DNA from 2 places in the Planococcus beijingensis genome. Region 1 is predicted to be linked to the other one. Evidence: riboswitches for the same ligand, from Rfam matches in the RefSeq annotation. Region 1 holds a riboswitch; the other holds the start of a gene.

Region 1 (3,772 bases):
AGAAAGTCTGATTCAAGAGAAAAAAACCTTAATCTTCTCAAGCCATCGAATGGAGAGCGTTGAATCATTTTGCGATCGGGTCTATTTGATGAAGCAAGGCGAGGTCGTGCTTTCAGGATCCATCTCGGATATCAAGACCCAATACGGATTTAAGTATGTAAATATCGAATCTACCCAGCCCCTGGAAGAATATTTGATGGGCTTGCAAACTGAGTTTATAAAAAAGGGGAAAGAATATCAATTACAGGTAAAAACCATGGATCAAGGGTTATACCTCATCGAAAAAATAAAAAGCTTGGTTCCGATTCGGAAAATCGGCATCGCCGATCCATCATTAAACCAAATCTTTATTGAAAAGGCAGGGGATTGAGATTGAGAAATTTTTATCTGGTCTTTAAACAATCTTTTCGGGAAAGAGTGACTTCGAAGTCCTACCTTACGACAACGTTTGCGTTGATTCTGATTTCCATATTCGCCATTTCATTGCCCAGCATCTTGGAGAATTTTGCGGATCCGAAAGAAGAAATGGTGGTTGTATCCAATGCCGCCGATATAACTGTCTCGGAACTGGAAAAGCAATTGACCGATTGGGAGTGGAAAGAAGGGGCACAACAGCAGATAGAATCTTTGAAAAAAGAAGCGCAGGAAGGAAAAATTGCTGGCTTATACCTAATTGATGACAATGCCAGCAATTATTCTGTGACCTATTTTTCCAAATCGAATGACGTCGCTTTAAATTCGTCTCTGTCCCAGTATCTTCAGGCGAAGAATACGCAAAGAATTGCCGATAGCAACGGTATGTCGGAAGCGGATCAACAGTCCTTGTTCGTTCCGGTTGCCATGGAAAAAGGACAATTCACTTCAGAGAATGAAGTATCGGTGTTTGTGATTTACTTGATGCTGATGTTCATTTTGATGGCAGTTATGATGTATGGCACAACGATTGCAACCGGCGTCGCCTCAGAAAAAGCTTCACGGGTCATGGAAGTAATGGTGACAAAAGTAAACCCGCTGGCGATGATTTTCGGTAAAATATTCGGAATCGCTTTAGCAAGCCTCATGCAGTTCGCCGCTTTCTTTGGATCTGTTGCGTTGTACTTGAAATCAGGGCTTGTGGAACCCGCACAAAGTTTAGGGAATTTTGACTTGAATCTATCGGCGCTGACAGTCGAGCATTGCGTGTACTTCTTCATCTTCTTTTTATTGGGGTATTTATTATATGCTTCTCTATATGCGGTGTTCGGTTCCATGGTCAGCCGTCCTGAAGAACTGAACGGAACGACGATGCCAATTTCTATTCTCTTGATGGTCAGTGCTTTCTCGGGAATCCTTTTTGTCATGGATGACCCTGCATCAACGCTATCCAAGTTCATGGCAACATTTCCGTTTACCTCACCATTCAATATGATTATTCTGATCATGAAAGACGCTGCATCATTTGGGGAAATCGCTCTATCCATCGGCTTGCTGGTGATCACCACCTTTGCATTCGGTTATTTTGCAGCAAAAGTCTATCCGAAAGGCATCCTTCACTTCGGAGAAAATTTGAAACTGCGTCAGCTTATTATGAGGAAGTCATAAATTGCTTCTCTGGTTGTGTTTGCAAAAACGCGCTTTTGCGGTAAGCTAAATGAAAGAATAATTGAATAACCGTAACAGGTGCCCTTCGGGGAGAATAGGGAATGAAGTGAAAATCTTCAGCGGTCCCGCCACTGTAACGGGGAGTTTTACAGATTTGCCACTGGAGATTGGTCCGGGAAGGCCTGTAAAACGGTGATCCGGAGCCAGGAGACCTGCCTGCTTACGTTCTGCTTATAGATCATGGAAAAGTCTTTAGTTTATTTGTTCACGCAAATAAACTGGAGGCTTTTTCTTTTTAATTCAGGAAGGGGAAGAGAAGGATGAATGTATTGCAGCAAACAATGGAGCGTATTCAAGGGTTGGACCAGGAAATGATGGAGAAAGCGCGGGAGCGTGTGGACAGCCTGATCAAGCCGCCGCGCAGTCTTGGCAAGCTGGAAGAGCTCGCTGTGCAATTGGCTGGGATTTCGGGAGAAATGTATCCAGTGTTTGATCGAAAAGCGATTATCGTGATGGCTGCCGACCACGGCGTTTATGAGGAAGGGATTTCTTCCAACCCGCAGGAAGTGACATATGCGCAAACGATGTTCATCGCAAAAGGCATCACCGGAGTCGGGGTGCTGGCAAAAACAGCGGGAGCGGAAGTGGTCACCGTCGATATCGGTGTAAAAGGAGACTTTCCGAATGATGCAGGAGTGATTGACCGGAAAATCAGGCAAGGCGCAGGCAATATTGCGGCAGGACCGGCGATGACGATAGAAGAGGCGATCCGTTCGCTGGAGACGGGGATTTCCATCGCAGAAGCGGAAATCCAAAAAGGCGCCAATCTGTTGGGGACCGGCGAAATGGGCATCGGCAACACCACGCCGAGCACAGCCATTTTATCGGTGCTTGGACACATTCCGGCTGAAGAGATTACCGGCAAAGGTGCAGGCGTCGGCAGTGGAGGAATCTCGCATAAAGCCCAAGTCATTAAGAAAGCCATTGAAACGAACCGGCCGGATAAAGACAATGCCATCGACGTTTTGGCCAAAGTCGGTGGACTGGAAATCGGCGGCATGGCAGGTGTCATGATCGGAGCGGCAGCAAACCGCGTGCCGGTTGTACTGGATGGGTACATCTCCACCATTGCGGCGCTGATAGCGGTGTCGATCGAACCGAAAGTGAAATATTACCTGATTGCTTCGCATGCAAGCGCTGAACCGGGCGGGAAAAAAGCAAGTGAATTGCTGGGCATCCAGCCGGTGCTGCATATGGAGATGTGTTTAGGTGAAGGGTCGGGCGCCGCTTTAGCATTCCCACTTGTAGATGCGGCCTGCCGGATAATGAAAGAAATGGCCACGTTTTCGGAAGTTGGCCTTAAGATTTGATGAAGAGAGGAGAAAAAGATGTTTACTGAAGAAGAAAAAAGAGGTGTATATAAAGCAATTTACACTAGAAGAGATATTCGCAGCTTTTTGCCGACGCCTGTCCCGGAAGAACTGATCACCACTATTCTGGAGGCTGCACACCATGCGCCGTCCGTAGGGTTCATGCAGCCCTGGAATTTCATTGTGGTATCTTCGCCCGAAATGAAAGAAAAGCTGGCCTGGGCCGCAGATAAGGAGCGGCGGGCACTGGCCATTCATTACGAAGGGGAGAAAGAAAACAAGTTTCTTGGATTGAAAGTCGAAGGCATAAAGCAGGCACCCGTAACGATTTGTGTAACTTGTGATCCGACAAGAGGCGGCTCCCATGTCCTGGGGCGCAATTCCATTCCTGAAACAGACGCTTTATCTACGGCCTGTGCCATCCAAAATATGTGGTTGGCTGCCTGTGCAGAAGGCTTAGCGATGGGCTGGGTAAGCTTCTATAAGAAAAACGACGTCCGGGACATCCTGGACATTCCGCCGCATGTCGATCCGATCGCCCTTCTGTCGCTTGGCTATACGCAAGATTATCCCGACAAACCGATTTTGGAAGCAGCGGGATGGGAAAAAAGGCGTTCGTTAGAAAACCTGATTTTTGAGGATATATGGAGTGGGAATTAGAGCTTTTGTAAGTAATGAAACAGCTGATGACAAAAAAGAAAAGCCATTTAAAAAGGAAAAACTTTCTCAAAAGTTTTTCCCTTTTTTATAGACAGTTATATCACTTAATGATATATTACTTTTAGACATATCACAAAGTGATATAAAGGAGTGGGAATATG
Region 2 (3,772 bases), on a different contig from region 1:
TGAACGCCATACCGACCACAGCGGCACTTACCGGGTAGAACAAGTGGATGATGTATATTATGATTTAATTCGGGAAAATGATGAAACGGAAAAAGTGCTGTACCGGTTTTCGACAGAAGAAAAACAATTGGCCGACTTTCATGAGGGCTGTGTCTTTAACCAGGTTTCACCAGATTCCCCTTTCACTCATGATGATCTGGTCACATGCGCAACGCCGGATGGCCGAATCACATTATCAGGCAGCCAGCTAACCCGCTCTGAAAACGGCAAGAAAGAAAAAACGGAACTGACTGCCGATGAAAAAAAGAAAGTCTTGAAAGAAGTATTCGGCATCGATCAAGAGGCACTTGAAAAACAACCGCATTAGTCTAAGCGATTCGAACAAAACGATCCCCGCTCATATTTGCTGAGCGGGGATCGTTTTGTTTTTATTTAAATGCTTCCGGATAAACGGTTTTGGCTACCAGTTCAACCGCATCGCCGATTCTTGGTCCCGGACGTGAAGTGATATCGGAATCCAGGAAAAAGACCTGATCGTTCTGAACGGCTTCAATGCTGTTCCACCCTTCACGTGCTTTAATTTCTTCAACGGGATTTTCCGTGTAAGAAACTGTTGTCGCAATGATTTCCGGGTTCCGTTGAATGACTTCTTCTTCAGAAATCTGTGGCCATCCTTCCAGATCGCCGAATAGATTTTCAACATTGGCATGATCTAATATTTCCTGCTGGAATGTTTTTTGGCCGGTTGTGTAAATTTCAGGAGATGGGCTGATTTCAACATACAGTTGCCTTTTCTCTTCTACGTCGGATACTTTTTCTTGGACTTCCTCAATTTGCTGCTGGATAGAGCCTATTACTTCTTCTCCTTTATCTTCAAGGCCCATGACCGTAGAAATCTGTTCGATGTCCCCGTAGACATCTTCAAAGGATTCAGCCGATTCGATAACAAAAACTTGGATGCCTGCAGCTTCTAATTCTTCGTAGCCCGTAGGCCCACCTGTTGAATAGCCGATGACAACATCTGGATCCAATTCAATGATGCGTTCCGCATTAAAAACCACAGAGTCGGACACACGTTCAACTTCAGCTGCTTCAGCTGGATAATTATCATAATCTGTAGCCCCTACAATTTTTTCTCCAGCTCCGATTTCATAAAGGATTTCGGTATTGCTTGGAATCAATGACACGACAGTCGCAGGAACTTCCTCAAATATCAATTCATTGCCCAAGTCATCTGTAACCGCATAACTTGCCTGTTGTTCGGATTCGTTTGCTGTTTCTGTTTCAGTTGTGCCGGTTGTTTCTGATTGGCATGCGCTGAGTGTGAATGCTAATGCTCCAATGGATAGGTACTTGAAATAGGTAGTTTTCATTAATTGTTGGCCACTTCTTTCTTTTTGAGTCTGGTCGGATAAGACTTGCTGATAAATGGAATTTCTTCTACTCCCTGTTGCTGATTGACATAGACAGCCATCGTAAACAGCACGTTCGCCAATAAGTTTGCATAATCAAAGAGGATTTCCGGTACATCCCGTTCCAGGCTGACCTTATGCAAAGCACGGACAGATTTTTTCGCTTCGCTGCGGCATACATGCAACACACAAGCTGCTTGAGTCCCTTGCGGCAAGACAAAATTACCTATTTTCTCACCAACAAAGTTTACATAATAATCATACATGCCACTTAACTCATTCAAATCTTCTTCATTAACTGCTAGCTTCCCTCGAACTGAACCATTCAGATGATATACCTTTGGCTGGAGAATCTGCAGATCCCGTTGAACAGCTTCCACTTCTTTCATCAGCGACAACGCTTCGCCAATACGTGTCGTCAGCGAATCGGTTCTGATTTCAAAGTCGACGGTCGCAGCTGATTCACGCATAAACGGATAGCACAAGTAACGCATGTCTTTCTTCATCTTTTCACCTCTTTTTCATATGGGTGAAAATCACAGCATTGAACGCTCCCGAAAACAACAAAAAGCCGCCCTCAAAAAGAGGGCGGCGCCATAGCTATTCAGAGACATACTCCAGCAGTCAAAAATAGAAAGGTTGCCGTATGATTCCCTTATCTTCCGAAGAGTAAAAATACGTTCAAAAAAAGGTAGGTCTCCTGGCTTGTGCATCGTTTTACTCTAAGAACCTTCCCGTTCAATTGACATAGGTCGTTTGAACAGTGGCATTTTCTTATTTCATACGCACTTACAGTTGCGGAAACAGCCCCGGAATCTAACCGGGTTCCCTGTTATACTGACGAATCAGCACCTTTTTTCTGCATGATTATTCACTTGTTTTCAGTGTAGCACAGTTCAGACAATCAAAGACATAACAAAATTCAATTATTCCTGGTTTATCATCAGCTTCACTTTTCTCGGCTCGGCAAAAACAATTCGTTTATGCCATCTTAAATAAGGCGCATGCTCGGCTGACACGGGAACCTTCAAGTTTTTCCGCAATCTGTAGACTGGATAGTCTTCCTCCGGAATACGGCTTGAAATATGGAGTCTGCCGCCTCCGGTAAATGCGATATAGCCTGCAGAATAAAGTGATGCATGGTTGGCGCAAAGCAAAATGCCGTTGAACGGATCCAAACGCTCTGAATCTGAACTGTCTTTCCACGGTTTGGCATGGGTCGCTGTAAGCACCTCTTCAATGGCGATGCCGCAAATTGGACATTCCCCGTTCCAAAGCGGCAACAGGCTTTCCCGGAACTGCTCTTTGCCTCTGCGCATTTTCGTTTTTATTTCCAGTTCAGCTTCTGCAATCAGGCTAAGCAATGGATTATGCGCGGTCTTTTTGATCACTTCCATCGATAATTCCAACTGCTCCATTTCCAAGGTAAAGACATTCAAAGAACTGATCAATTCCAAAAATTTCATCGCCAGCTCTTCGTTGCAGGGATAGAGATAGCCAGAATTGCCGTTTGCATCTTCCTGAAAAGCCGAGTATTTCGTTGGCAGCAAAGGCTCGATTTCCTGAAAAGACCCCTTGATCGATAAAGGGACATCCAATTCGCGATAAGCTGTGCGTGCGATAAATGCAGGTTCGCTGCCTCCCTGCTCATCTGCATGCTTCGGTTTTGTGCCTTTATGGAAATCCTCCCGTATCCGGCTGATTGCCACTAAAAATCCTTTGACGTAATGAAAAACGAGGTCGCCTTTTTTCAATTCCTGCATGCGGTTCCAGGAATGTGGCACCATGCCTGATTTGTCGACTTGCGGCGTCCAAAGGACACCCGCCGCACATTCTTCCTGATACGTATCTCCTTGCATAACAATATAACTATTCATGAATTGCCTCCTATTGATGGTGATGCTCAAATTCATTCGATCTTATGTAATGGTGCAGATTATTCGAATCCAAACGCTTACCTATAGTTTAACCCAAAACAAGAGCTTTTGCCGGGGAAAAAAGAAAAGCGAAGGCAGCCGTTTAGCTCTGACAGGCATAAGACGCACTGGCGAAGCGGCGCTCTTTGCCGCACAGCCAGAGTGGCTTATGACCCGAGGAGCTGGCTGCCGGAGCTGGACAGAGGAAAAGCCGAAGCACCCGTGTAGCTCTGCCAGGCATAAGGCAGACCGGCGAAGTGGCGTTTTTTCAGCCGCACAGAAAGAAAAGTGAAAGTGCCTGCTCAGCTCTGACAGGCATAAGGCAAAGCAGCGATGTGGCGCTCTTTGCCACACAGCTGGGTTGCCTTATGTCCCGAAGAGCTAGGCACTTGCAACTGGACTGCCGGGTTGACTTATGATCCAAAGAGCTGGGTGCTGAAGCTG

Evidence for each region. A riboswitch is a leader RNA that binds a small molecule or an ion and turns the genes downstream of it on or off. The one in region 1 is predicted to bind cobalamin.
Region 2: another riboswitch for cobalamin. It lies ahead of IRE19_RS08375 (hypothetical protein); the one in region 1 lies ahead of cobT (nicotinate-nucleotide--dimethylbenzimidazole phosphoribosyltransferase).

What each region holds. Positions count from the first base shown of each region.
Region 1 covers NZ_JADHDZ010000003.1:194,378-198,149, reverse strand. Annotated here, with positions in the region: gene IRE19_RS09585 (ABC transporter ATP-binding protein) at 1-370, shown strand, start outside; gene IRE19_RS09580 (ABC transporter permease) at 373-1,581, shown strand; cobalamin riboswitch at 1,641-1,815, shown strand; gene cobT (nicotinate-nucleotide--dimethylbenzimidazole phosphoribosyltransferase) at 1,902-2,951, shown strand; gene bluB (5,6-dimethylbenzimidazole synthase) at 2,970-3,611, shown strand; gene IRE19_RS09565 (PadR family transcriptional regulator) at 3,770-3,772, shown strand, end outside.
Region 2 covers NZ_JADHDZ010000002.1:437,135-440,906, forward strand. Annotated here, with positions in the region: gene IRE19_RS08365 (arylamine N-acetyltransferase family protein) at 1-367, shown strand, start outside; gene IRE19_RS08370 (ABC transporter substrate-binding protein) at 429-1,373, opposite strand; gene IRE19_RS08375 (hypothetical protein) at 1,373-1,918, opposite strand; cobalamin riboswitch at 2,086-2,284, opposite strand; gene IRE19_RS08380 (HNH endonuclease) at 2,339-3,289, opposite strand.